DNA from 3 places in the Enterococcus sp. DIV0840 genome. Region 1 is predicted to be linked to each of the others. Evidence: riboswitches for the same ligand, from Rfam matches in the RefSeq annotation. Region 1 holds a riboswitch; each other region holds the start of a gene.
The links. A riboswitch is a leader RNA that binds a small molecule or an ion and turns the genes downstream of it on or off. The one in region 1 is predicted to bind magnesium.

Region 1 (10,209 bases):
CTTGATATTGGAATTGTTTGTAGCTTGTACCCTTACCAAGTTTAGTCAAAATGTGTGAAGTGATTTTTGTTTCACTGGCATTTTTAAGGTCCAAGCCAGCAATGATGCCTTCGATTTTTTCTTCAGCTGCACTGCCTTGTAATTGAACTTTATTAGATTTATCTTGGTATTGTGCTTTGATTGTGCCATTAGTATTTACTTGGTATTGCAACTGAATTTGTTGCCCAGTAGTGTAAGTCACTTGAACTTCTAATTTTTTTAAATCAGATTGTTCAGGGGCAACGGGTGTTTCTGGTGTTTCTGGAACTTCAGGTGTCTCAGGAGCAACAGTTGTTTCAGGCTCTTGCGGTTTTTCTGGATTAACAGGTGTTTCTGAAACATAGTAAGATTGTAAGCCAAATTCTGCTTTTACATACCCTTTAGTAATCAAGATAACTTTAAGATGTAAATCATTTTGGTACGTCATTTTTTGTAACAAACTTACTGATTTGTAATAATTTTTGCTGAAATCTCTTGCAATCACAGCGGCTTCTGATGAAGAATAACCAGCAACTTCCCATGTGCTTGCTTTAACTAGTTCGTTGTAAACAGATGATACAGTTGAACTTGTTAATGATAGACCTGTGTACGCTAAGATATCCGCTTTATTGAATAAAGTGACTGTCTTATTGTAATTTGACTCCACCACTGTTGCTGCATCTGCTGAGTTTGATACCACTGCCAAACTAGTAGAACAGAAACTGATTGCTAATCCTGCAACCATCATACCTTTAAAAAATTTCATAAAAAATACCTCCTCTTTTTTACTACTATTTTATGAATAGTAGATGTCTATATTATTATCTAAAAGAAATATAAAGTAAATATATATGAGTGATTTCTCATAATGTTGGAAATAAATTAGTTCCTTCATTGGGTCTTCGTTTTTGATATAATATGTGAAGAAATAGATTAAAGCGTAAGAAAGGATCTGTAATAATGAAAAAAGCGATAATTAGTAAAACGGTGAATTTATTAGATGGAGGCTGTAATGCTTGCGGAATTATTGAAGATGAAAACTATACATTGATGATAGACGAACAAGTTATTCCTTTAGAAAATTTGACAGTCAATTCTTTGGTCACAGCGATTGCTTTAAAAAATGGATATAAACGAGAATATCAGATGGATGTTATTGATGATTTTACTTTATATAAAAAAGATGATCATCAAGTTACGCTTAAAGAAGAATATGATTTTCTGACTTATTCAACTGAGACTGCAAAAATTGAAACAAGGGATCAAATGATGGATGAGAAAAAATTAGTGGAAACTGTCAATCAGATCTTAGTCACTCTTTTTAAAGTGGAAGAATTAGCATTTAGTTTATAGTCGATTATATAAAAAATGAGGGTGGGACAAAACTAAAAATCAGTTTTGATGTGCGCTCTAAAACTGAATAAGCGGCGAGAAAAAAGCAGCTCTGAGAAAAAAGCTGAAATTCACAAAAATTTGAAGAGCAATTTCCGTGAATTCCCTCTTATTTCTCGGAGCTAAACACTTTTGTCTCGGCCTCATTGTTATGTTATTCTATTTGAAAAATTTCTGACATTCCTATTTTTTCAAATCTTTCTTGTGAATCAGAAGGACTTTCGTCATGATCGTAAACCAATAGCTTGAAATCTTCTGTTTTTGGAATTCGTTCGAATGTTTCACTGTCAGTTAAGAGGATCATTTGTTGGCAAAGCCATTCTAGAACCATCTCAATATCTTGTTCATCTTCCACCCAATCATCAAATAAATGGATAGAGGCAACTTGCTGATTTTCATCCCAATCACGAGAAGTGTATTTCATCTCGTCTAATTGTGTTTTAGTGTAGCCTTTATTCGCATAATAACTTGTTGTTTCCTGCCATAGTTCTACTGTATTAAAGCACAGGTTGATTTCACCTTCTTCATGAATATTGCAGTCTAAAGCAAAGGCGTAAAATGTTTCATCAGAGTGATCTAATAAAAAGTTATCGATGCTATCAGTTAAAAAATTGAAAAAGTACTCTTGTTGTTTTTCTAAAAAGTGTTCCATTCATATCCTCCAAGTGTTCTGTCTTTTAAACATTGAAACAGATAAAAGAAGGAATGTCTATCTAAAGTTTTTTTTTTATGTGGAATAGCAATTTTTTAAGAAAATATAAAGATTTTTTTATTGGAATAGTTTGTTACTATAAGAGGACTTTTATTGTAAGAACAAGTGAAGAGTCGGTTTATTTTAGTAAGATAGTTCTGGGGTTGAACAGTTTAGATAAAATTTAATTTGACTTTGTGATTCGATACGCTTATAGTTTAAAATGAATTAAATACTTGTTAGGTGAGGCTCCTATATAAACACAAGCTGCTGCTCAGAAATGTCGAAAGACAGGTACGGGTAGGACAAATTTCGTCGAATTAAGGCGTTTTTCAAAGTAGCTAAAAGCAATGCTTTTTACGTTATATAGTGCTAAAACTCAACGAAGAGAAGAGTAAGGTAAGTTGTAAATAAATGGCGAGTGTCATACATTTAAACCCCTATAATCTAATCCCTTCGCTGAGTATTCTTGGTGAGGGATTTTTCTTTTAGTCGAGCAAAAATTAGAGCTATCAGGTTTCATGTGCTACACTATGGTTTGCTTTAAGGCTAAACAAACTCATTTAACTTTTATGTTTAGAAAGGAATAAACAATGAAAAAATCTGTAAAAATAGTGACGATTACCTTGTTATCGATTCTCCTTGTAGTCGTGAGTGTAGGCTGCTATGCGGCGGTTTCATTCCAAACGGCAAAGGAAAAGAGCGAATCAAAACTTTCTAATAAAAACCAAAATTTTACTGGTGATGAACAAACAAGTGACAAGGAATTAACGGTCATGGTTGTTGGAAATGACTCCAGAGACGACGATGAGGATCAAGGGCGTTCAGATACGCTTATGGTGGCTCATTATGATGGGAAAACGAAACAGCCTAAATTGATTTCGATCATGCGGGATAGCTACGTAACATTTCCTGATGGCGGCCAAGATAAAATAAATGCAGCATATGCATATGGCGGCGCACAAATGACAAAAGATGTGTTGAAAACGAATTTTGATTTACCAATCAATTATTATGTTGTTATGGATTTTAAAGAATTTAGTGACATTATTGATGAACTTTATCCAAAAGGAGTTACGATCGATGCTGAAAAAGATATTAATTTAGACGGTGTGGATATCCTCAAAGGTAAGCAAACATTGCATGGGAATAGTTTATTGCAGTATGCCCGCTTTAGAATGGATGAAGAAGGCGATTTTGGACGGATCAGACGTCAGCAGCAAGTGATGGATGCTTTAGTAGAGCAGTCTAAAGATTTGATTCCAATTTGGGAATTACCACAAGTTGCAGGAAAAATGGTCGGAAAAATCGATACAAATGTGCCTACGAGTTTATTGATCGATTTAGCAAAAGATTTTCTTACTGGAAAAGTGAAGCCTTTAAAATCACTGTCTGTTCCAGTGGAAGGCACATGGAACTTTAATGATTATACCGAATCTGGAAGTGTGATCGAACTTGATGAACAAAAGAATGCTGAAGCGATTCAGAATTTTATGAAAGATAAGGAATAACGTCATTTATCCGTTTACTCTCTTATATGAGAGTAAACGGATTTTTTAGTGAAAAATGAAAACAAACTAGCGTATTTCTATGCGTTAGGAGCAAGCATATGCTATTCTTTAAGAAAGCGTTTTTTTTATTTAGAAGGAAGGGTTTATTTTGAAAGTTGTGATTATTGGCGCTTCTTTTGCTGGAGTATCAGCTGCTTTGGCTATCAGAAAAAAACATCCCAAAGCTGAAATTCATTTAATCGAGAAGCAACAAACGATTGGTTATTTGCCTGGCGGAATCAATCTGTATTTTAATAAAACGATCGATCCTATCGAAACCGCTCAGTTTATTTCAGAAGAACAATTAATAGATAACGATATCTCTTTGTTGTTAAATGCAAGAGTAGTCAGTATGGATTCAACACAGCATATCATCAAATATGAAAAGCAAGCAACTGAGTTTTTTATGTCATTTGATAAATTGATTTTAGCAACTGGCTCTAGTCAATGGTCCAACAAAATTCTTGGTAGTGATTCGGAAAAGGTTTTAAAATATAAATTTTTGCCCGGAGTTCTAAAAGCTATTGAGCGTTTGGAAAATAGTGATAAAGTAGCAGTGATCGGCGGCGGTCAAATCGGCGGAGAAGCAGCAGATACGTTGTTAAAAAAAGGCAAAGAAGTACACCTCTTTGAACGTATGGATTATTTGTTATTCAAGTATTTCGATGAAGAGATGATTCGTCCAGTGCAAGCTGAAATGGTGTCTCGAGGTGCTGTGTTTCATTTCGATGAAACCGTTGAAAAAGTAACCGATACAGATGAAGGCCTACTGATCGAAACGAAGAAATCCGAATTAGTATGTGATAGTGCTATTTTTGGGATGAATGTCCGTCCAGATCTTGGTTATTTGGATGAACATATCCGGACTCATACGGATCAGACCGTATTTGTGAATGAGTATTTGCAAACATCTCAAGCGGACGTTTTTGCGATTGGTGACTGCATTCAAGTGCCTTATAGCTTGTCTCAGGAATTATTTTATATCCCATTAGTGAATAATGCGGTTAGAACGGGGTTAGTTGTGGCTCAAAATCTTGTAGAAGCAACCACACCATTTGTCGGCTCGATTCGCACGATTGGGACTAAACTTGTCGATTATTATGTAGCCAGTACTGGACTGACAGAAGCAGAAGGATTATTTCATGGGCAGCCGATTGCGGTTTCCCACGTTCAACAGAAGAGTTCCTTATTTTCAGGATGTGAAAAAATTTGTGGAAAAATTATTTTCGAAAAAGATAGTCATAAGATTTTAGGTGCACAATTAGTTTCAAAAGCAGATATCCTAGAGAAAATCAATACACTAGCGCTTGGGATTCAAATGGGTCAAACACTTGAAGAGCTTTACCAAAAAGATTTTTTGTATCATCCTTATTATTCAAACGTGATTGATATCACGAACCAGCTAGGTTTTGAAGGTTTGTGGAGTGAAGCGGATGAAAATTGAAGAATTATTGGATAAAAAAGAAGCGAGAGAGATTGGTATTTTAAAGAAGGTGATTTTGGCAGGTGGTCGTATCGCAGACCAAGAGTTACTTGATTATTTAGGCGTTTCAAAGGCTTCTTTTGAAAGTGATTTAAAGGAATTAGGGTATTACTTGAAGCCTTATGAAAAAGATTGTACGTTATTTTATGATGGACAATGGGTGGCAATTCATATGTCAGACCAGTTTTCGATCAGTAAAGTTTTGGAAGAGTATGTTCGAGGGTCAATCAAGTTTCAGTTGATAGATTACTTATTTCAGTATCGAGAATTTAGCATTGCTCAGCTGACCACTAAATTTATGATCAGTGAGTCGTCTTTGTTTCGGAAAATCAAAGAGCTAAATCTGTTATTAAAAGAGTTTGATCTTAAAATTGGCAACGGTCAATTAAAAGGTGAAGAGCTCCAAATTCGTTATTTTTATTTTCAAATTTATTGGTTTTTAACTCCGTATGAGAAACATCAAGAAAAAACATTAACGGTTCAAAATTCTAGGATCATTGAGGCTTTGGAAAAAGCACTGTCCCTTTCATTTGAGGAACATAGCAGGTTGAAAATCAGTTTATGGCTGACGATCAGTAAGAAAAGAATCGTGGTTCAACCAAAAATGTTTAAAGAATTATACAGTAAAAGTCTGGTGTATGAACAAGATCCTTTTTTTAAAACATTACGTTCCTTTGTTTTACGTTTTTTTAGTCGATATCCACTTGAAATCGATGAAGAAGAGAGTCTGCTACATTTTATTTTTCTAACGAGTATGTCTGTTTTAGCGGAATCAGATTTTGCTGAGTATAGTTTGATTCGTGGTAGAAGGACGCCAACATCACTTGCAGACACGTTTGTTTTAGAGCATGTGATTTTATATTATCGTCCGCAAAAATTTTTCCCAGAATTAGAAAAAAAGATCTTTTATTATTTTTCTCAGATTCATAATCGGCTGTATTTTTTTAAAGGAGAGCTGGAATTGTTTGATCGGGAGAATATTTGGCAAAAAGAACAGACTCTTTCCAGTCATCAGCTGGCTGATTTTTCTCGGATTCTTTTAGATAAAAGTTTAGAATGCTTTGGGAAAAGTTATGAGACAGGCAATAGTTTGTATGAATGGTCATTGGTGAAATATCTTAGTGTGCTGGCGATCATTGATTTTGAAATCGTTGGTGAGACTCGGATTGGGATTGATTTAAAGATGGATCATTTGTATAAGGAAGTAATGACTCAGGTTTTAGTCTTGAGCTTAAAAAATTTGAATGGGTTAACGATCGAACCATTTGATTCAAAAAGAACGTATGATTTGCTGATCACAAACGTTATGAAGCCGAATACCTATCGTTCTGCAAAAGAGGTTTATGTATTATCGGAACTTGGATCAACTTATGATATCAATCAAATCAGGATGAAAATCCGAGCGCTGCATACGAAAAGATGAATTGAATAAAAAGGCCAAAGGTAAAATGATTTGCTATTTTTTTTTTGGTCTTTTTTATTGATAGGACAAGGCTTTGTTGAAAAACTTTCATTTATTTTTGAAATTAAAAAAAAGTTGACGTTTTTATAAAACAGTTTCCGATTATGATAAATCCATCAAATATAAAGCGTTTTCAAGAAAGGGAGTAAATTCTAATGACAGAACAAAAATACATCATGGCGATCGACCAAGGAACAACCAGTTCAAGAGCAATTATTTTTGATAAAAAAGGCAATAACATCGGTAGTTCACAAAAAGAGTTTACACAAATTTTTCCTAAGGCAGGTTGGGTAGAGCATAATGCGAATGAAATTTGGAACTCTGTTCAATCTGTCATCGCAGGTGCTTTGATCGAGTCAAGTGTGAAACCTTCAGATATTGCTGGGATCGGTATCACCAACCAACGTGAAACAACAGTTGTTTGGGACAAGCAAACAGGATTGCCAATCTATAATGCGATTGTTTGGCAATCTCGTCAATCTTCACCAATCGCCGATCGATTAAAAGAAGATGGGCATGGCGAGATGATTCATGAAAAAACAGGATTGATCGTAGATGCTTATTTTTCAGCAACAAAGATTCGTTGGATTTTAGATCATGTTGAAGGAGCACAAGAGCGAGCTGAAAAAGGAGAGTTATTATTTGGAACGATCGATTCTTGGCTAGTTTGGAAATTAACTGGTGGAGAAACCCATGTAACGGATTATTCCAATGCAAGTCGTACGATGCTCTTTAATATTCATGATTTAGACTGGGATCAAGATATTTTAGATATTTTAAATATCCCACGCGTAATGCTGCCGAAAGCAACATCAAATTCAGAAGTTTATGGGTTGACGAAGAACTATCATTTCTATGGCAGCGAAATTCCGATCTCTGGTATGGCGGGTGACCAACAAGCAGCGTTGTTTGGACAAATGGCTTTTGAACGAGGAATGGTTAAAAATACGTATGGAACAGGTTCATTTATTGTGATGAACACAGGTGAAAAACCGCAGCTTTCTGATAATAATTTACTAACAACAATCGGTTATGGAATCAATGGTAAAGTTTATTATGCATTAGAGGGAAGTATTTTTGTAGCAGGTTCAGCCATTCAATGGTTGCGTGATGGATTGAAGATGATTCAAACCGCTGCAGAATCTGAAGCTGTAGCCAATGAATCACATAATAAAAATGAAGTCTATGTTGTGCCAGCTTTTACAGGACTTGGTGCACCGTATTGGGATTCTGATGCAAGAGGAGCTGTTTTTGGTTTAACGAGAGGAACCACGAGAGAGGATTTTGTAAAAGCTACATTGCAATCAGTTGCTTATCAAGTGCGAGACATTATCGATACAATGCAAAAAGATACTGGTATTGATATTCCTATCTTAATAGTAGATGGAGGAGCCGCGAATAATGATTTATTGATGCAATTCCAAGCAGATATTTTAAATACTTCTGTTCAAAAAGCGCAAAATTTAGAAACCACAGCTTTAGGCGCAGCCTTTTTAGCAGGATTAGCAGTTGGTTTTTGGAAAGATTTGGATGAGTTAAAAGAATTCTATGAAGAGGGACAAATGTTTGATGCGAAAATGTCTGCTGAAGAACGAGACGATTTATATGAAGGCTGGCAACAAGCGGTCGCTGCTACACAAATGTTCAAACATAAATCAAAATAAAGGAAGAAGTGAGTGGTATGACATTTTCAATTAAAACCAGACAAGCATCTATTGAAAAGATGAAGGCTGAAGAATTAGATTTATTGATCATTGGTGGCGGAATTACAGGCGCAGGTGTTGCCTTACAAGCAAGTGCATCTGGTATGAAAACCGGTCTGATTGAAATGCAGGATTTTGCAGAAGGCACGTCTTCTCGTTCGACCAAGTTAGTTCATGGCGGGATTCGTTATTTGAAAAATTTTGATGTAGAAGTGGTTGCCGATACAGTTCAAGAGCGCGCCGTTGTTCAAGCAATTGCGCCTCACATTCCCAAACCAGACCCAATGCTTTTACCGATTTATGATGAACCAAAAGCAACGTTTAATATGTTTTCGGTCAAAATAGCGATGGATTTGTATGATCGTTTGGCGAATGTGATCGGTACAAAATACGAAAATTATACATTGACAAAAGAGGAAGTATTGGAAAGAGAACCACAATTAAAAAGTGAAGGATTACAAGGGGGTGGCGTTTATCTAGATTTTAGAAATAATGATGCTCGCCTCGTAATTGAAAATATCAAGCGTGCCGCATCTGACGGTGGTCTGATGGTCAGCAAGGTCAAAGCGGTTGGTTTTATTCAAAATGATCAAGGTAAAATCATTGGTGTAAAAGCAGAAGATTTATTGACGGGTGAACAGTTTGACATCCAAGCTAAAATCGTCATCAACACGACTGGGCCTTGGTCAGATAAGGTTCGAGGGTTAGATTCAAAAGAAAATTTAGTGCCGCAAATGCGTCCGACAAAAGGGGTCCATTTAGTTGTGGACAGCAGTAAATTATATGTACCGCAACCTACTTATTTTGATACAGGAAAACATGATGGACGGATGGTATTCGTGGTTCCAAGAGAGAAAAAAACGTATTTTGGAACGACAGATACGGATTATACTGGCGATTATGAACATCCGACTGTTACACAAGAAGATGTCGATTATCTGTTAGAAATCGTGAATAGTCATTACCCTAAAGCAAATGTGACGATTGATGACATCGAAGCAAGTTGGGCTGGTCTTAGACCGTTGATTTCAGAAAATGGCGGTTCTGATTATAATGGTGGTAATAATGGCAAAGTATCCGATGAAAGTTTCGATCAAGTAATCGATATCGTTGATCAATACCGGAACCAAAAAGCAACACGTTTTGATGTAGAAAATGTCTTGAATCATTTAGAAGATTCACTGGCTGAAAGTAAGGAGAATCCATCTGCTGTTTCTCGTGGCAGTCTGTTGGAACGTTCAGATGATGGCTTATTGACATTATCAGGTGGTAAAATCACAGATTATCGTAAAATGGCGGAAGGTGCCTTGAAAGAGATTCAGCGTATTTTGAAAGAAGAATTTAGTTGCGAGTTTCAATTGATCGACTCTAAAACTTATCCTGTATCAGGGGGGGATCTCAATGCAGCGGAAGTTGAAGAAGGACTAAATGCTCTTGCAAAACGTGGTGTGGAAAAAGGGCTGCCCCAAGAAGAGGCAGAATATCTAGCTCATTTATATGGTTCAAATGTAACAGAACTTTTTGAAAAAATCGCTACAACTGAACCGGTAATGGGGTTAAGTTTGGCTGAAACATTGGCACTTCACTATGCTTTAGATAATGAGATGGTCCTAACACCAGCCGACTATCTTGTACGTAGAACAAACCACTTACTTTTCATGAGAGATACACTAGATGAAGTGAAACAAGGTGTGATTTCTGAAATGAGTCATTATTATAATTGGTCTGAAAACCAAGTAGAACGTTATACAAACGAGCTAAATCAATTGATCGCAGAATCTGACTTGAGTATATTGAAAGAAGGGAAGAAGTAAAATGGATACTTCAAATATGACACAGATTTTCAGTGAGTTTTTAGGGACAATGATTTTGATTCTTTTAGGAGACGGCGTATGTGCAGGAGTTAATTT
Region 2 (10,209 bases), 1.3 Mb from region 1:
GAGCGCATCAATCAACCAAAATTTTTGCAGGATGTTCAGAAAAAAAGTCAACAGCTTTATACAGGGCTAAAGCAACTAGCAGAAAAAACTTCAATGATCAAAGTGATTCGTGGTAAAGGATTAATGATTGGTATCGAGTTAGCAGATCAAGATACGTTGAAAATTGTATTGGATCAATTAGAAATCGAAGGTTTACTCACATTAAAGGCTGGTCAAACCGTTTTACGTCTGTTACCACCATTAACAATCACAGAAAAAGAAATTGATCAAGGAATAATGATCATTGAAAAAGTCTTACATAATCTAGCTAAACAGACAGGCTTTTCAGAAAAGGGAGATTGATAAATGATGAATTCCATGTATGGCAAAAGTATTTTAAATTTAACAGAGTTAACGAAAGAAGAATTTCTATCGATCATTGAACTAGCTGTAGCGATAAAAGCTGATCCTGAAGCGTATAGAGGCGTTTTAGCTGGGAAAATATTAGCTATGATTTTTGAAAAAAACAGCACTCGAACACGTATTTCATTTGAAGCGGGGATCATTCAACTTGGCGGTCAAGCGATAGTTTTAGATTCAAAAAGTACGCAAATGGGTCGGGGGGAACCGATCAAAGATACTGCTAAAGTGATGTCCAGTTATGTGGATGGGATTATGATCCGTACCTATTCAGATCAAATGGTTGCTGAACTCGCAAAGGAAGCGTCAATTCCTGTTATCAACGGACTAACAGACGATCATCATCCGTGTCAAATACTAGCTGATTTTCAAACGATTTATGAACAAAAAGGGAAGCTAGAAGGAATCAAATTAACGTATATTGGCGATGGAAATAATATGGCACATTCATTTTTGATCGCTGGAAGTTTGGTGGGGATGGATATCAGTATCGCAACGCCCAAAGGCTATGAACCAAAGCCAGAATTTGTTGAACTTGCTAAAAAGAATGCAAAAGTAAGTGGCAGTATAATCGAAATTGTGAATGATCCAGATCAAGCAGCCAAAAATGCCGATGTTTTAGTAACGGATGTCTGGGCAAGTATGGGCGATGAAAGTGAACAAAAAGAACGGGAAGTAGTCTTTAGGGAATTCCAGATCAATAATCGACTTTCTGTTCAAGCTAAAAAAGATTATTTATTCCTACATTGCTTACCCGCTCACAGAGGAGAAGAAGTATCAGCTGATATTATTGATGGAATACACTCTATGATTTATGAAGAGGCAGCTAATCGTCTCCATGCTCAAAAGGCTTTGATGGTCAAACTCATGGCAAATCTATAGAAAAGAAATGATACTAGACGATTTTTCGTTTTGTGTCATTTTTTGTTTTTGGAAAGATGTGTCAATAAAAGCCAAAATAAACAGATCAATAACACGACCTCATTGATATTTATCTAACTATAAACACAAAAAGCTCCTTTATTCTTTGTCCACTTCATTAAAAGGATAGACAATAAAAAAACAGTTTATTTCGTTTGCTCAAGTTAAAATCGATTTAACTGTCAAATAATCAGCCAATTTCCTTAAATTTAAAGAAAATCTTTAATATATAGCAGAAAATGTGAAGTTTTGTTTGTAGTTTCGGTTTGTTTTTAGTAGAATGAAACTGTATGAATAGAATAAAAGTGAGGTGTAGATAAATGGGTTTTACAGATGAAACTGTACGTTTTGATTTTGATGACAGCCGTAAGAAGGAAGTAAGTGAGACTCTGGCTACTGTATACAAGGCTTTAGAGGAAAAAGGATATAATCCGATCAATCAGATTGTGGGCTATTTGCTTTCTGGAGACCCGGCCTACATTCCTCGTTACCAAGACGCTCGAAATTTGATTCGTCGTCACGAACGAGATGAAATCATGGAAGAGCTGGTTAAATATTACTTATCTGATCATGGAATCACTATTCGATGAGAGTAATGGGACTTGATGTTGGTTCTAAGACAGTAGGAATTGCTGTCAGTGATCCATTTGGCTGGACAGCTCAAGGCGTGGAAATCATTCGGATCAATGAAGTACAGGAAGAATTTGGTTTTGAACGTTTAGCGGAATTAGTCAAAGAATATGAAGTAACTCGCTTTGTTGTGGGCTTACCAAAAAATATGAACAATTCGATCGGACCTAGAGCCGAAGCGTCAATGGCGTATGGAAAGAAAATCGAAGAGATGTTCCAAATCCCTGTTACCTATCAAGATGAACGTCTGACCACGGTTCAAGCAGAACGGATGTTAGTTGAACAAGCAAACACATCCAGAGCAAAGAGAAAAAAAGTAATCGATAAGGTAGCTGCTGTCATGATTTTGCAAAATTATTTAGATGGCGCTAGCAATAAAATTTAATCGACTTGTAAAAAACAAGTGTAAGATAAAAGGAGAGCAAAACAATGGCAGAAGAGCATAACCATGATCACGATCATGAAGGACATGAACACATCACTTTAGTTGATGAACAAGGGAACGAAACGTTATACGAAATTCTTTTAACAGTTGACGGACAAGAAGAATTCGGTAAAAATTACGTACTTCTTTATCCAGCTGGCGTTCCAGAAGAAGATGATGTTGAATTGCAAGCTTACGCTTACATCGAAAACAACGAAGGAACAGAAGGCGAATTACAACAAATCGAAACAGATGCTGAATGGGATATGATTGAAGAAGTTTTCAATACGTTCATGGCGGAAGAAGAAGAATAGAAATTGAATGAGAGCTGAATCCTTGATATATAAGGGTTCGGCTTTTTTTGATTTTACGAATACCGATAGGTAAAAAAGAATCGATTAGTACATTGCCTATATTAAGACAAAATAAAAAATAGAACTATAAAGCAATTTTATAAAAACTCACTTCATAGTTCTATTTTAAATTCAAACCACTAGACAGTTTTTGCTACACTTTCTCCTTCTGATAATACATCGAAAGAATCAATCCAACCCCAATAAAATTAGCCAAATAAGCTGTACCGCCCTGACTAATAAAAGGCAAAGGGATCCCCGTCAAAGGTAACAAACCAATATTGGACCCAATATTTTCAAGAATATGAAACAAGAAATACATAATCACACCCGTCGTAATATACGCATAAAATTCACGTTTCGCATTTAGCGTACAGATCAGCATTTGATAAATTAGATAAAAGAATAACAGAATCAACGCACAAGTGCCTACAAAACCATAAGCCTCACCAATTACAGTGAAAATCATATCAGATTCTCTAACGGGGACGTAGATTTGTAAATTCGACAGACCTTTCCCCAACATCTCTCCAGACCCGATAGCAGTCAGACCACGAGCTTGCTGAAATGAAATTGAATCTGCATATTCAAAAGGATTGAGCCAAGCGTGGATCCGATTAAACTGATATGGCTGAAAATGAAGATAGGAAAGGATTGTTTGTCCTCGTTCGGTTAAAACCAACAAAATACCACTGACGCCAATTACACCTAAAACCCCAAAACCGACCGTTAAAATCTTCCAAGAGCAACCAGAAACAAGTACCATACCAAGAAAAATAGAAATAAAAACTAAACTTGTCCCAAAATCTTTTTGATAAAACATTAAAGCAAAAACAGGGAGGCTGACAAGTGATAATTCACCTAATAAACGAAAATCTTCTTTTAAAGTCGAAGGATTCGACGATTTTTGTCTTCTTCTCGTAACGATATAGGCCAACATCAAAATATAGCCTAATTTCATGAATTCTGATGGCTGAAAGGAAATTGGCCCTATACGAATCCAACGTTTTGTACCTGTTGCAGCTGCCATTATTGGATCATGAAATTTTATAAGTAAACTCATTAGAAATAACGATAAACCGTAAAGAGCAGGAGTAAATTTCCATAAATATTTTATCGGAATGAACATTGTAACAAACATTGTGACAATACCTAAAATAGTCCATAGAAGTTGTTTCCTCAATAAAGGTGCAACTGATTCAACAGAAGGATCTGCATGGAATGCACCATACTGAGCAATGAAACCGACTAATATCAAAAGAAAGACAGGCAATAGAAGGGCGTAATTCACTGGTTCGCTTTTGGTATTTAACATTTTTCTCATGCCATACCTCCTTGTTGCCTAGATGTTTCTCTAATCTCTGTAGCGCGGGCATTCAGAGCGATGCCAAGCGTAATACTCAGTATCAGTAAGCTAGATCCGCCATAACTGATGAAGGGGAAGGTCAATCCAGTCATTGGAATAAAACCTAACAAACTGCCTACATTTACAGCGACTTGAAGTAAAAGTAACATCCCGCAACCAATATAAAGATAAGAATAATAAAGATTTTTTGATCTTATTGCAAGTAAAAATAAGTGAGCAACCATAAAGAATACTAAAAATAAAATCCCTAAAGAAAAAATCAAGCCCAACTCTTCGATACAAATAGCAAAAATAAAATCTGTATCAGGAGCTGGAAGGAAGCCTTTTTTCTGAATACTATTGCCTAATCCTAATCCCCAAAAACCGCCATTATGCATAGCATAGTAGGCATTTGACGTTTGAAATCCTTTACCAGTTGGATCGATAAAAGGGTTTTGCATCACTTCAAAACGTGTCACTAAATACCCAAATTTTTGTGGCATCCAATTTGTTGGAATCGACAATAAAAGAACTGTTCCTAACCGTTTTATCGCAACGAAACCAATTAAAGCTATCGACATAAACCAAGGAGAAAGTCCACTAGATAAAAACAAGACTAAAACAAGAATGAAAATCATTGATGCTCCAGCGATATTTGGCTGCAAAGCTACAAAAAACATAAAGAAAATAGCAACTAGCAGTGAGCGTTTATGATCCTTGAATCTAAATGGGACAAGTGTGTCCGTTTTAGCTAAATTGGAAGCTAAATAAAGGACAATTACTAAAGGAACTAACTCAGATGGTTGAAACAAAAGCACCCCCAAGTTTATCCAACGCTTGGCACCGCCAACACTGGTCCCTATAAACGGTAAAGCGACAATGGATAGGAAGGTCATGGTCAAAATAAAATACATCATTTTAGGTTTCCGAAGAACTGCCAAGTTAATTCGATAAACAAAACTCATACAAACGATACTAAAAAGAAAATACATGGTTTGCTTAATTGCTTTACTAGAAGTTCCAAGATCACTATCTAATAGTTGATAAGAACTTGAACTATAGACCATTAGAATGCCAATGACGCATAAGATAAAATAAGGGATCAAAATATAAAAGTCTAAATAATGCATCTTTGAGAATCTCTTCATTTGTTTCATTTTGCAGCTCCATCATTCAAAAAGTTATGAATGGCTTCTTGGTTTTGTTTCTCGTCTATTTCTAATACACTGCCTGCATCAGTGTAATCGTTAAATGACCAGCTCCCTTTAACTGGTACAGATAATGTTTCAAGACTTTTTACGTTCCCTGTTAGAAAATCTTTTGCCAAGTCTACTAGAAGGTCAGTAGGAATATTTGTATCTAAGTAACCGACAGCTTCACCAGCAATTTTTGGAAGTTGCAAGAAGGAAACGGCATCTTTAGATTGTTTTGCTAAGGCGTCCATGACCTGTTGTTGTCTTCTTACACGACCAAAGTCACCTTCTTCGTCCATTCTAAAACGAGCATACTGTAACAATGTATTGCCATCCATGGTTTGTTTGCCTTTTTTGATGTCGACATTGTCTAAATTGATATCTTTTTCAGCATCGATCTCAATCCCTTTTGGATAAAGCTCATTGATCAATCGAATAAAATTATTAAAATCAGCTGAAATATAATAATTGATTGGTAATCCAAAAGAGTCATTAAGGACTTTTCTAGTTAATTCTGCTCCACCATATGCATAAGCTGCATTGATTTTTTCTAATCCATGACCAGGAATTGATACATAAGAATCTCTCATGATCGAGACTAATTTTGGTTGCTTAGTTTCACTATTATAGTGGGCGACCATCAAAGTATCTGCGCGTCCGCCATCTTCATCATCTTCACGACCATCATCACCAATTAACATAATCGTGATTTCTTTCATATTTGTCTGTTGATCACCAGAAAAATTAGTATTTTTGCTCTTGTTCACTTGAGATTGAGCTATTTTTTTCCCGTTATGAAAATTGATTGCCGTGTAACTCCCGATTCCTGTAAAAATCAAGAGAACAAAAAGGATCATACAAATTAAAAATTTCATTCCTGTTTTCATTTTTTATTCCTCGCTAATCATTTTAATTGATCATCAAATAAAGTTTGGCTTTAGGAATTGATTTAGATGGGGGATAAAAAGAACTTTTTACTAAAAATAATGAATCACAGTAAGTTCGAAATAAAAGAAGAATCTCTATACCATGTCATAATGAAGAGACATTTTCTTCTTCAATTTGTATATCCACCTCCAAAAATCAAGAATTCTGTCAACATTATTTATCAAAACAAAAAACCTCCGCTTAGAATAACTCAGCGAAGGGGAATTGATTTCAGCACAAAAAGAGCTTTTCATCATTCTCATCGTTGAGTTTTAGCACTATGAAACGTAAAAAGCAGAGCTTTTAGCTACTTTGTGAAAAGCCTTAATTCGACAATTCCTGTCCTACCCATTACTGTCTTTCGACATTTTTGAGCAGTAGCCTGTGTTTCCATAGGAGCCTCACCTAACAAGTTATTCAGATCGCCCTAAATATAGTGAATATCTCAGCTAAAGTCAATGAAGTAAATATTAATTTTTTCATAATACGATGACCGTAAATCTAATAAATTTGTTATTTAAAACAGATAATTCTGTTTGGTAGAGGATTCTAGCCTTCGAATAGAAATTATTAAAAAAATGTAGCTTACTGTTTTCTTTACTCTTTCTTAAACATAGGCTTAAAGAATCATTGCGTATTAAACTGAAGACTTTATCAGAAATAAGAAACTTTGTTTTTCGTCTGTGTTTTTTTGGGGAAACAAATGATTAAACAAAAAATAGTTTGCGTGCTATACTTAGGAAGTAGTACAGCTTTTTCAACTGTATTATAATTGATGCTTTTTTATTATATTTATCAGTTTATTTCTTTCATATATAAGGTTAATTTAGAAATGAAACATGATGGAAAAGGGAGTGTAACACAAGATGGATAAAAGTAGAAATGGTGCTGAAGTGATTGTAGAAAGTTTGAAGAATCATCAAGTTGATTATGTCTTTGGGATTCCAGGTGCGAAGATCGATGGTTTGTTCAACGCGTTAGTCGATGATGGTCCAGAGTTGATCGTAACGCGTCATGAACAAAATGCAGCATTTATGGCGGCTGCTGTTGGACGTTTGACGGGAAATCCAGGTGTAGTGGTTGCGACAAGTGGTCCAGGCGCAAGCAATCTAGCAACAGGTTTGGTGACCGCGACAGCAGAAGGAGATCCTGTACTGGCGATCGGTGGCCAAGTGAAGCGAAGAGACTTACTAAAATTAACACATCAAAGCATGAACAATGCTGCCTTATTTGAACCTATCACCAAATACAGTGCGGAAATTCAAGATCCAGAGACGATTTCTGAAGTTTTAGCAAATGCTTATCGATTAGCAAAGTCGTCTAAAAAAGGGGCCAGTTTCATCAGTATTCCTCAAGATGTTGTTGATTCTCCAGTAGAATCTATCGGTATAAGACCGCTAAGTGATCCAAAAATCGGTTCTGCTTCGTCAGAAGATATCGAGTACCTTTCAAAACAAATTCAAGCCGCGGAGTTACCTGTTTTATTGGTGGGGATGCGGGCTTCTACTGAAAAAGAAGCAAAAGCAATTCGTGAAATTGTTGAGAAAACCAAGATTCCTGTTGTTGAAACGTTCCAAGCCGCTGGTGTGATTTCTAGAAAATTGGAAGACCATTTCTTTGGACGGATTGGACTGTTCCGCAACCAACCGGGTGATATGTTGTTAAAACGTAGTGATTTAGTTATTGCTGTCGGCTATGATCCAATTGAATATGAGGCGAGAAATTGGAATGCAGAAGGAGATTCCAAAATTATCGTGATTGATGATACGCCAGCTGAAATCGACCAATATTTTCAACTGGAACGAGAATTGATCGGGGATATTGCAGAGACATTAACGGTTCTTTTACCAAGTATTGAGGCAAAAGTGTTATCTGAAAAAGCGATAGCTTATTTAGATCTATTGCATGAAAAATTAGTAAAACGGGACGATGTTAAAGAGCGGGTGGATAAAGGCTTGATCCATCCTCTAGAAGTTATCGAGACACTACAAAGTATTGTAACAGACGAGATGACAGTAACAGTTGATGTGGGTAGTCATTACATTTGGATGGCTCGTCATTTTAGAAGCTATGAACCAAGACATTTGCTTTTTAGTAATGGTATGCAGACATTAGGTGTGGCACTCCCTTGGGCGATTTCGGCAGCATTGGTTCGACCAAACACGCAAATCATATCTGTCTCAGGGGATGGTGGATTCTTGTTTTCTGCTCAGGATCTTGAAACAGCAGTTCGTAAAAAACTGAATATCATTCATTTGATTTGGAACGATGGACGTTATAACATGGTTGAATTTCAAGAGCAGCTAAAATATCATCGGATTTCAGGTGTGGATTTTGGCCCTGTTGATTTTGTGAAATATGCCGAAGCTTTTGGTGCAAAAGGATTAAGGGCAGAAAATGCTCAAGAATTAAAAGCAGCTATTATGGCAGGAATAGAAACAGAAGGACCTGTCGTAATCGATATTCCAATTGATTATCAAGACAACGAAAAACTTGGCGAAACGATTTTACCAGATCAGTTTTATTAGAAAGGTGATAACAATGACAAAAGAAACAGTCTTATATCAGCACGGAACGTTAGGTGCTTTAATGGCAGGCTTGATGGATGGGACTGAAACGATCGCTAATATTTTAAAAAAAGGCGATTTTGGGATCGGTACTTTATCTGGATTAGATGGAGAATTGATCATTTTAGATGGAAAAGCTTTTCAAGGAAGAGAAGATGGCGCCTTGATTGCAGTAAACGATGATCAAGAAACACCATATGCCGCAGTGACGACATTTAAACCAACCATCGTTTTTCCGGTGAACGGCCCAGTAGATCATTTGAAAATCAACGCATTGATCCGTGAACATTTAAAAAGTGAAAATCTTTTTCATGCAATTAAAATTCATGGGAACTTCAAAGAAGTCCATATTCGAGTAATGCCCAAACAACAAAAACCATACAAACGTTTAGTTGAAGTATCGAAAGAACAGCCAGAGTTTGTTAAAGAAAATATGGCTGGTACCGTAGTGGGCTTCTTTACTCCTGAACTATTTCAAGGGGTTGCAGCAGCTGATTTTCATTTGCATTTTATAGACGATGAGCAAACGTTTGGTGGACATTTGATGGATTTTGAATTGGAGACAGGAACAATCGAGATCGAACCGATGGATTCTTTATTACAACATTTCCCCAAAAATGATGAAACGTTTATTCATACAGCAATTGATTATGCTGATTTAGATAAAGAAATTCAAGAAGCGGAATAGAAAAACGCCTAAGACAGATTTTGATAATGAGTCTTAGGCGTTTTTTTATTTTGCAGCAATTTTTTTCGCTTTTTCTGTATTTGCAAAGTGAAGTTTAACGTATTTACTTAGTAATTCCATTCCACCTTTGGCTAAAACTTTAGCTGCAACTTTATCTGAAGTAGCTCCAGCACCAGAAGGCACTTTTATTCCTAATTCTTTTGATTCTTTATCTAATTCTTCCAAAAAAGCTGCTCGGCTAATGATTGAAGCAGCCGCAACTGCTACATGATATTGCTCACCTTTTGTAATAAAGAACAACTTTTCACTGACTTGATTTTGTTCACTTCGTACATATTTTTTATAATTTGCTTCTGGTGTAAATTGATCGATCAAAATTGCTTCTGGTTTAGATGGCGCAATATCGTTCAATAATAAATGGATTGCCTGATTATGTAGGGCAACTTTCATATGAACAGCGTTGTATTTAGGCTGTATCTGATTGTATTTTTCTGGTTCAACAATTAAGAGTCTATAAGGAATCAATTCTTTAATAACTGTTGAAAGTTGTATGATTTGAGGGTCGGTCAGTTCCTTTGAATCTCGTACGCCAAGCGCTTTTAGTTTTGCCACCATCATTTTATCGACATAAGCTGCACAAACTGTGACGGGACCAAAATAACTGCCATTACCAACTTCATCGCTACCTAAAACGGAAAGCTGACTGAAATTAGCTGGTAATGTTGTTGCTGTTTTTGAAGATGAGCTACGTGCTCCTTTACT
Region 3 (10,209 bases), 610 kb from region 1:
AAAACTTGCAGAGGAATACCAAGAGATTTTTGCAGAAAAGGGTATTTCTTTTCAGTTTATCAAGCAGCAAAATAGTGGGAAACGTGCAGCACAATTAAATGCGTATAACCATTTAGAAATTTCTGATTTTCATAATGAGATCATCTTAACAATCGACAGTGATACTGTTTTTGAAGAACATGCGATAGAACAAGGGATCATCCCGTTTGAAGACGAACGAGTTTATTCTGTTGCAGGCGTGATTGTGACAAGAAATGTTACAGATAATCTTTTGACTGTGATCACAGATTTATTAGTGATCGGACACATGGTGCTTATAGAACGATCAATGAACTCTATGTTTGGCAGTGTAGCTGTTAATAGCGGTCCAATTGCATTTTATCGGGCTGAAGTTTTGAACTTAGCTCAAAAATTAGGGTATGAAAATGAAACGTTTGGTCGTGTTAGAGTAGAATTTTCAGATGATAGTTTCTTAACATTAACAGCGATGCTTTTAGGACGGACTGTTGCTCAAATGACAGCAGTTTCTTATACAGATTTGCCGAATAAACTGAGTCATCATGTGCGACAACATCTACGTTGGAACAGAGGCAGTTTTATTAGAGGCTTTTGGCGGTTAGCACTGTTCCCTGTTAGTAGCTTTGTTTTCTTTAGACAGGCATTTGGCTGGGCTATGTTTGCGGCTATGAACGTTATTAAGTATCAATTGATTTACTGGGTGTTTTTTGTAATGACTGATTTTCCATTAATCTTAGTAGCTCCTTTAGCATTTAGTGCAGTTTATTCCTTGGCATATCTTTCAATTCCTAGGAATGATTTGGCAAATCGGGATAAATGGATCGTTTTTTTAGCTTTTCCATTTACTGTACTATGGGCAATTTTCGTATTGTCACCTGTTCGAATTTGGGGATATATTACCCATAGGAATACTGGCTGGGGAACGCGAGACAAAATAGAACTATAAGGCAATAATTATTGGGTAAGTTTGAACGTTCAAAACGTCGACTTACTCGATTATTTTTTTTGAAACAAGAGAAAAATGTTATTAAATAAGAGCGTAACAATAAGAAAAAAATGCTTAAGAAGTAATCGTTAATGACTGGTTTCTCTAGCATTTCATGTTATAATATAGAAAGTAAACTAAAACGAAACTTTAAAAATAGATATTATTAGATAAAATGAGGTGAACACTATGCGTTGTCCAAGATGTCATCATAATAACTCCCGTGTAATCGATAGTCGTCAAGCCGATGATGGGCGTGCGATTCGTCGTCGGAGAGAATGTGAAAATTGCAATTACCGTTTTACTACATTCGAACGAATTGAAGCAGCTCCATTGTTAGTCATCAAGAAAAATGGTGACCGGGAAGAATTTAATAGAGAGAAAATTTTACGTGGGTTGATCCGTTCGGCTGAAAAACGTCCAGTTGCCATGGAACAAATGGAACAAATCGTTGATAATGTTGAAAACCGTGTCCGTAGCTTAGGCGAAAATGAGATTTCGACTACTTTGGTCGGAGAATATGTAATGGAAGATTTAGTTAATTTGGATGAAATCGCCTATATTCGATTTGCCAGTGTCTACCGTCAATTTAAAGATATGAGTGTGTTCTTAAAAGAACTACAAGGAATCGTAGATAAAGCAAAATCTTCAAATTCAGATACAACAAATGAATAAGGAGGTCTTTCCTTGAAAGACAATTGGAAAGAAGTCCACCCTAAAAGTATTTTTCAAGCAGCACTATCTCATCCTTTATCCAATCTAGAACAAGCGATACTGACGTTTTTATATCAGCCGATTATTGGTGCTGAAGCTTTTAGCTTATACTTGACACTTTTATCAGAAGTTGAAGAGACAGGCGTTAGTGAGTCACTTTTTCATGCAGATTTGGTTACGATGATGGATATGAGTATCAAACAAATCCAAGCGGCTAGAAAGAAATTAGAAGGAATTGGTTTATTAGGAACCTTTTGTAAAAATGATTCTGAACTAGGAATGCGTTTTTTATATCGCTTAAATCATCCTGAAACAGCCGAACGTTTTTTTAAAGATGAAGTATTGTCACTAACATTATTGAACAGTGTAGGACAAAGAAAACTAGATAAATTATTTGAACGTTTTAAGCCGAAATTTGTTAATTTAACTGGCTATGAAGAGATTTCAGCAGGATTTAAGGATGTCTATTTATTCAAAGAAGAACAAATGATTTCTCAAAGTAAGCAGTTGATTCAAATGGAACAATCGTTTAATGATCCAAGACCAGCGCAAAAACCAAGTGCCGTCAATGAAAGCTTTGATTGGTCTTATTTTGTTCAAGGAATAGAAAAACTTGGGATCAAGTTACCAGATAATAGTGCTGGATTCAAAGAAGAAGTGTTTATCTTCCATAATTTATTTGGGATTACAGAATTGGATATGATCGATTTTTGTTCTAAATCCTTTGACTATTATACAAGTAAGATTGATGTGAAGGACTTTGAACGGGCAATTTATAGAACCTATGATCCTGACAAAAAGCAAAAATCAAGTGAGTTTCAAAAAAATGATTCAGTGGAGTTAACTGCTGAAGATCAGCAAACATACCGTTATAATTCATTGAAAATGAATGGTTTTTCAACGCAAGATATTCAGATGATCATGGATAGTGAGAAAAATTTTCCATTAAATTATTTGGAAGCATTAAAAAATGAGCGTGGTGGTTATACAACCCCGCAAGAGCGTTCATTAGTCAAGTATTTAGTGAGTAAATCTGGATTGCCGAACAGTGTGATCAATGTGTTGATCAATTATGTTTATAATATACAAAAACAACCCACATTAAAGGCTGATTATGTGAATCGAATCGCCAACGAATGGGCGCAAAGCGGCATTTTTTCACCAGAGAAAGCCATTGATCATGTCCGTGAGCTAGCCAAAAAGGGGAAAGAACAAAAACAAACAAGACAGAGATACGGACAAAATAATCGACCGATCCGTCAAGAAACATTACCAGATTGGGTGGATAATCCAGTCGAAGAAAAGAAACTTTCGCCAGAAAGACAGGCTGAACTTGAAAGAGAACTTCAAGAATTATTAAATGAAGAAGGTGAATAATAATGGAAGATGTAGGAAAAGAAATGTCAAAAATCATTCAAAAAAGAGATATGAACGAGAGATATAATGAACTAGTTGAAGTTGTTATGAAAGATCCTGACGTCCAAAAGTTTATAGAAGGTAACCGAGATCGTTTAACAGATGAAGACATAAAAAAAAGCTATTCGAAATTATATGAGTTTGTTCAAGAAAAAAGAAAATATCAATTGAATGATCCAAACATGATTGCACCTGGTTATGAGCCGAAACTAGCATTAAACTTCCATTATATCGATGTCACTTATGTTCCCACTGAATCTTTGATTGCTAAACAGCGTGAAGATGAAATACGTAAACGTGTCAAAGCAATGGATATGCCCAAAGATGTGCGTGAAGCTCGTTTAAATAATTTTGATTTGAGCTCAGACGGACGTGAAGAGGCCTTTGCAAGTGCTATGAGATTTATCAAATCCTATTCTCAAAATCCAAAAGAATTTCATAAAGGACTATATCTTCAAGGAACATTTGGTGTAGGTAAATCTTTTCTGTTAGGTGCGATTGCTAATAGTTTAGCTGAACGCGGATTTGTTACAACGATCGTTCATTTTCCAACTTTTACAGTCGAAATGAAACAAGCAATCGGTAAAGATATGGTAGGGCCAAAGCTTGATGCTGTTAAGAAATCACCTGTTTTAATGATTGATGATCTGGGTGCAGAATCAATGACATCTTGGATTCGAGATGATGTCTTAAGCGTTATTCTGCAATATCGTATGCAGGAACAATTAGTAACGTTTTTTTCATCAAACCTTGACTTAAAAGACTTAGAAAAACATTTATCTGTGACTCAACGAGGGGAACAAGAGCCGTTGAAAGCCCGTCGAATCATGGAACGTATTCGTTATTTAGCACAAGAGATTACGATGTCTGGTAATGATCGAAGAAATGGCTAATGACGGCTTTTATCCAGATTCCAAGTGATTGAGTTATGCCTCAGTCACTTTTTTTATTTTCTTTAATAATGATTGGTAGCAATGGACTACGATTGATTATATAGCTTATAATAAAGTAACCGTATTGGAGGGTATATCTATGAAAAAAATCGCAATAACAATCTTAACAGTGTTAACCTTGATTTCTTTGGGAGCATGCACACAAAATAAAAAAAGTTCGTCAAAAGGAAGTGAAGAAACTTCAATGAGCAGTAAAAAAGATCAAACGACCGATGAAACGTCAGACACTAAAGACCAAGAAAAATCTCAATCTGTATTCACAGCAGTTTTAGTTGAAGATGCTAAAACCAATGACACAGTGGATAAATCAATGCGGCTGGTTTTAAAAGAAGTCGAAGCAGTTGAGGATCCAGAGGAAATTGTTGGTATGATGAAAAATGATGGGGTTATTTTGAATGTATCAAAGGATCAATTAGCAGATGGAATCACAGAAAATGACTTGAAAACAGGAGATAAGATTCAATTTACTTTAGTAGGTTTACCTGCGATGACGATGTCGATTCCACCCCAAGTAGCTGGAAATTCAGTTGTGAAAGTTGAAAAAAATTAATAAATATTAAAAAAACAAAAAATGCTATAAAGTTTGTAAATAAGCACTTTGTAGCATTCTTTATTTTTATTCTATAGTTAAAATAACATTTTTCAAAAAATAAATAAACAGAAAACATTGACATTTGTTTTACAATGGTGGTATAGTTTCACATGTAAGATAACTAAATAGATTTGTTAGGTGAGGCTCCTATACAAACACAGGCTACTGCCCAAAAACATCGAGAGATGCCAATGGGTAGAACAGGGATTGTCGATTACAAGGCTTTTCATAAGGTAGCTAAAAGCTCTGCTTTTTACGTTGTATAGTGCCAAAACTCAACGACTAGATCATGCAGGCTTTTTTTTGTGCGCTTATTTATGACCTTCCGCTGAGTTTTGGCGGAAGGTCATTTGTTTTTTTTCAAAAGTTCGTCGCATTATAGAGTAACTAATGAACAATACTTGGCAAAAAAAGGGCGAATTGACCGTACTAGCGAATCACATCAAAAAGTAACAACAAATCTAAGGAAGGAGCAAGCCTATGAATTTTTAATCAACATTATCGCTAGTATTTTTGCAGGAATGATTATTGGAGCAGAACGTCAATGGCGAAAAAAATTAGCTGGAATGAGAACCATGACACTAGTGACTTTTGGTTCGTGCCAGTTCGTTTCATTATCCATGTTGATCCAAGATGACAGTAGCCCTACACGAATTGCCGCTCAAGTAGTTAGTGGGATTGGTTTCCTTGCTGGTGGCGTAATTTTACGAGAAGGGTTCAGCGTGACAGGTATCAACACTGCAGCAACTTTATGGTGTTCAGCTGCTGTTGGAAGTTTGATCGGAGCAGGATTTGTGCTCGAAGGAATGATTTGTGCGGTGGCTTTAATGTTAGTCAATATTTTGTTGCGAAATTTATCTTTTAAAATGGATGATTTGACCGTTCAAAGAGAAGAGGAACAAACAGAATCGATTCATTACCTATCGGTCATTAGTAGCAATACAAGTGAAGTCATGCTTAGAACAGAAATTATTCAGTTGCTAGACAAATATTGTTTAACGTTCACTAAATTCTCCTGTACTGATTTGGCAGGAAAAAAGGTAAGACTATTTTTAGAAATCGAAGCGACAAGAAATGGCACACTAGCAGTCAATACGATTATTTCAGAATTATCTCAACTGTCGGAAGTCATTGAAATCAATCAAATGAGTAACTAAAAGAATGGAGGAATCAAAATGGTAAAACAGTGATGGTCAAAATTATTAATTGGAACAGTGAAGAATATTGGAGAGGCATTTTTTTAAGAAACAAGCTACTTAAAACCAGTGCTGGAAAAGAATGGATCAAAGAATTACCAGTCAATGAAAAACAGGATATCCATATAGCTGCGATGATTGAGGGAAAAGTTGTGGGGACTTTACTTCTTTCAAAAAGAAGCCAAAAGGTAGCTCAAATCAAACAAGTTGCAATCGATGATCAATATCAAGGATTTGGAATAGGAAAGCAATTGCTTGAATTTGCAGAAAAAATGGCAGATCTGATGGGTTTTCAAACTATGTTTTTAACGGGTCGTAAGCAAGCTTGGGGATTTTATGATCATTTTGGGTATCAAAGTACAAGTTGTGCGTACTCAGATGGACAGGTGATCTTAAAAAAATTCGAGAAAAGTATTTGTACCAAAAAGAACGCACGAATGCTTGGAATTATCAAACACATAACGCTAAAGGGGATGGAAACAAATGGATGACAGTAGTGAGATGATCAAGGACTTATGGATAAAGAAATCTGTTGATGAGAATACACCTATTATTGTCTATTTGTTTCTAGGGCAAACAAGCAAGTTTCTCCGATAACAGATCCTCTTTTTCCATCAGTCCGATTCCTAAAATAGAGACAAAATGATGAAATCATAGAGGGTTCTTATAAAACCAGCTGTCATTTCATTGATCAGAGTTTTAGAAAGAAGGAGAAATACATGGATAAAAGAGCAGTATTAAATAGAAAGAACAACCAATCATATGAATATTTTGCAAGAAACTCCGCAGAAAATATCTTAACATTTTTCAAGTCTTCAAAAATGGGCCTAACACATCAGCAAGCTGTACTATCAAGAGAGGAATTTGGAGAAAATGTCATTACACATGGCAAAAAAACGCCGCTATTCATTGAAATAATCAAAGCGTATTTTACCCCTTTTACGATCGTTTTGATCACGCTAGCTATTATTTCGTTTATAACGGATTATGTTATTGCACCACCAGCTGACCGTGATCTTGTTGGTGTACTCATTATTCTAGCAATGGTTTTGATCAGTGGGACTATGACGCTGATCCAATCGGTAAAGTCAAATCAAGCAGCAGAAAAATTGAATAATATGGTCAAAATTACGGCAACCGTTGTCCGCAGAAAAAAACAAGTAGAACTTCCAATCGAAGAAATCGTCTGTGGCGATATCATAAAATTGTCTGCCGGAGACATGATTCCTGCTGATATTCGTTTAACAAAAACAAAAGACCTATTTGTTTCTCAATCTGCCATGACTGGTGAAAGTTACCCTGTAGAAAAAAGAGCAGATTACAAATTGAAAGTGAACAGTGTCGAAACAGAATATGAAAATATTGTGTTTATGGGCAGCAATGTAATTAGTGGTAGTGCTGAAGGAATCGTTGTTTCTGTAGGAGATGACACGCTTTTTGGAAAAGTAGCACAAGATGTTTCTGATAAAAATCCTCAAACAAATTTTGAAGTTGGCATTAGCAAAACGTCGTGGTTGTTGATTCGATTTATGTTAGTAATGGCGCCAGCAGTATTTTTGATCAACGGATTAACAAAAGGAGATTGGTTTGAAGCGTTTCTGTTTGGTTTGTCTGTAGCAGTGGGGCTAACGCCTGAAATGTTGCCGATGATCGTGACGACAAATCTCGTCAAAGGTGCTTCAAGCATGGCAAAAAAAGGTACAATTATCAAAAACTTAAATGCGATACAAAATTTTGGCGCAATCGATGTTTTATGTACGGATAAGACAGGAACATTGACACAAGACAAGATTATTTTGGAATATCATTTAGATTGTGATGGAAAAGAAGATAGCCGAGTGTTGCGTCATGCATTTTTTAATAGCTATTATCAAACAGGCTTGAAAAATTTAATGGATGTCGCAATCATCGATGCGGCAAAAGAGGAATTATCAATTGATTCTTCTAAGTATAAAAAAGTAGATGAAATTCCTTTTGATTTTAAACGCCGTCGTATGAGTGTTGTGATCGAAGATACATCTGGCAAAACGCAAATGATCACAAAAGGTGCCGTCGAAGAAATGTTGGAAATCTCAAGCTTTGTTGACTATAAAGGAACGGTTACCCCTTTAACTGAAACCCTTAAAACAGAAATCTTGAAAACCGTTGAAGAGCTGAACGAAGATGGGCTGCGCGTACTGGCTGTTTCTCAAAAAACAAATCCAGCGACAATTGATGAGTTCTCGGTTTCAGATGAAAATGAAATGGTCTTGATAGGATATCTTGCATTCCTTGATCCGCCAAAAGAAACGACGAAGGCTGCTTTAGAAGCACTAAAAAAACATGGTGTCGGTGTTAAAGTATTGACGGGTGATAATGCTTTAGTAACAAAATCAGTTTGTAAACAAGTCGGATTAGCCAATGAAGAACTGATTACAGGTAATGAAATCGCTAGAATGAATGATTTTGAGTTAAAAATGATTGCAGAAAAATATAATATCTTCGTAAAATTAACACCTCAACAAAAAACACGGATCGTTCAAGTATTAAGAGAAGCTGGCCATACTGTCGGCTTTATGGGGGATGGCATCAATGATGCTCCTGCGATGAAAGAAGCAGACGTTGGTATCTCTGTAGATACGGCAGTTGATATTGCAAAAGAATCGGCAGATGTCATCTTGCTAGAAAAAGACTTGATGGTTCTAGAACGTGGTTTATTAGCAGGTAGAACGACCTTTGGAAATATCATGAAGTATGTCAAAATGACCGCTAGTTCTAATTTTGGTAATATGTTTTCTGTTGTTGTTGCCAGTATCTTTTTACCGTTCTTACCAATGTTGCCATTGCAATTACTCTTCTTAAATTTGATTTATGATATTTCATGTATGTCGATTCCTTGGGATCATGTAGACGATGACTATTTGGAACAACCAAAGAAATGGGACGCTTCAAAAATCGGCTCGTTTATGAAATGGTTAGGACCTACTAGTTCAGTATTTGATATTACGACTTATTTGCTAATGTATTTTGTTATCTGCCCTCAATTAGTAGGAGGAAATTATCACGATTTAGATCCAGCACAACAAGCGACCTTTATTGCGATTTTCCATGCAGGGTGGTTTATAGAATCTCTTTGGTCACAAACTTTGGTGATCCATACCTTACGGACACCTAAAATTCCATTTATACAAAGTCGAGCATCATTTATTTTGACGACTATTACTTCTTTGGGCATTGCCGTTGGAACAATTTTGCCATTTACAAGTTTTGGACAAAGTTTAGGATTAGCTGAACTGCCATTAAATTATTTTGCTTGGTTAGGTTTGACTATCTTTGCATACTTGTTCTTAGTGATGATCGTAAAAAAATTCTATGTGAAACGCTTTGGAGAATTACTATAATATTGATTAAAAGATTGAAGTTTATTTAATAGTAAACTTCAGTCTTTTTTTGTCTGAATGACCGTATATCTTTTGCTAAAATAGTAAGTTGCGTTATCATTAAAGTAGGTAAAAAAATAGTCAAAAAAAGATAGTTTTTATTTGACCTTTACTGACCAAGTGAGTATAATTAGTTTATAAGGTCAAAATTAATCAGACTTTAGACCTTAGAAAAATAGTACAAAAGACCTAATGTCTTTTTGATAAATTAGCGATACTATTTAGATAGTAGAGATTTATGGGATGAGGCTTTGGAAAAAAGAAAATCTGACTGTTACCAAAGCGTTACAGTCAATTTTTCCTATTTTTCAGTCAAAGCTGAACAAGCCTGCTACGCTTTTAAGATTATCTAGCTACGCGGGCTAGCTTCTCGGAAAAAAGATAAATGATGATTGAGGCAAAAAGCACCTCATTCATAATTTCCTATTTTTCAGTCGAAGCAGAACGAGCCCACTACGCTTTTAAAATTATCTAGCTATGCGGGCTAGCTTCTCGGAAAAAAGATAAATTATGACTGAGGCAAAAAGCACCTCAATCATAATTTCCTATTTTTCAGTCGAAGCTGGACGAGCCCACTACGCTTTTAAAATTAGGAGGTAATTATATGAACATCGAGAAAATGACAACGACATTACAAGAGGCAATTGCAGAGGCACAAAAGGTAGCCGTTACTCGTCATCATCAGGAAATCGATATTGCTCACCTATGGAAGATTTTTTTGCAGCCGAATCATTTTGGACGTAATTTTTATACAGATGCAGGCGTTGATGTTGAAGCTTTTGAACGTGAAATTGATAAAGCAATCGACGAATATCCAAGTATTCAAGGAAGCAATATTCAATATGGGCAAAGTATGAGCCAGAATCTGTTTAACTTATTAGCTGAAGCAGACAAACTTAGAGAATCATTTCAAGAT

Region 2: linked by a shared signal. The riboswitch ahead of IGL98_RS10550 (LCP family protein) and the one ahead of IGL98_RS04480 (LCP family protein) in region 1 are both predicted to bind magnesium.
Region 3: linked by a shared signal. The riboswitch ahead of IGL98_RS07395 (MgtC/SapB family protein) and the one ahead of IGL98_RS04480 (LCP family protein) in region 1 are both predicted to bind magnesium.

The regions. Positions count from the first base shown of each region.
Region 1 covers NZ_CP172876.1:946,925-957,133, forward strand. Annotated here, with positions in the region: gene IGL98_RS04465 (YusW family protein) at 1-784, opposite strand, end outside; gene IGL98_RS04470 (DUF4809 family protein) at 979-1,371, shown strand; gene IGL98_RS04475 (DUF4303 domain-containing protein) at 1,565-2,062, opposite strand; M-box (ykoK) riboswitch at 2,330-2,498, shown strand; gene IGL98_RS04480 (LCP family protein) at 2,695-3,612, shown strand; gene IGL98_RS04485 (FAD-dependent oxidoreductase) at 3,770-5,095, shown strand; gene IGL98_RS04490 (helix-turn-helix domain-containing protein) at 5,085-6,557, shown strand; gene glpK (glycerol kinase GlpK) at 6,752-8,260, shown strand; gene glpO (type 1 glycerol-3-phosphate oxidase) at 8,278-10,113, shown strand; gene IGL98_RS04505 (MIP/aquaporin family protein) at 10,115-10,209, shown strand, end outside.
Region 2 covers NZ_CP172876.1:2,214,998-2,225,206, reverse strand. Annotated here, with positions in the region: gene IGL98_RS10585 (acetylornithine transaminase) at 1-342, shown strand, start outside; gene argF (ornithine carbamoyltransferase) at 349-1,281, shown strand; gene IGL98_RS10575 (IreB family regulatory phosphoprotein) at 1,641-1,910, shown strand; gene ruvX (Holliday junction resolvase RuvX) at 1,907-2,335, shown strand; gene IGL98_RS10565 (DUF1292 domain-containing protein) at 2,380-2,688, shown strand; gene IGL98_RS10560 (FtsW/RodA/SpoVE family cell cycle protein) at 2,882-4,051, opposite strand; gene IGL98_RS10555 (FtsW/RodA/SpoVE family cell cycle protein) at 4,048-5,229, opposite strand; gene IGL98_RS10550 (LCP family protein) at 5,226-6,152, opposite strand; M-box (ykoK) riboswitch at 6,443-6,612, opposite strand; gene alsS (acetolactate synthase AlsS) at 7,059-8,720, shown strand; gene budA (acetolactate decarboxylase) at 8,734-9,447, shown strand; gene rnhC (ribonuclease HIII) at 9,493-10,209, opposite strand, start outside.
Region 3 covers NZ_CP172876.1:1,557,561-1,567,769, forward strand. Annotated here, with positions in the region: gene IGL98_RS07370 (glycosyltransferase) at 1-964, shown strand, start outside; gene nrdR (transcriptional regulator NrdR) at 1,193-1,678, shown strand; gene IGL98_RS07380 (replication initiation and membrane attachment family protein) at 1,691-3,094, shown strand; gene dnaI (primosomal protein DnaI) at 3,097-4,026, shown strand; gene IGL98_RS07390 (hypothetical protein) at 4,166-4,636, shown strand; M-box (ykoK) riboswitch at 4,802-4,972, shown strand; gene IGL98_RS07395 (MgtC/SapB family protein) at 5,029-5,835, shown strand; gene IGL98_RS07400 (GNAT family N-acetyltransferase) at 5,868-6,365, shown strand; gene mgtA (magnesium-translocating P-type ATPase) at 6,594-9,254, shown strand; gene clpB (ATP-dependent chaperone ClpB) at 9,898-10,209, shown strand, end outside.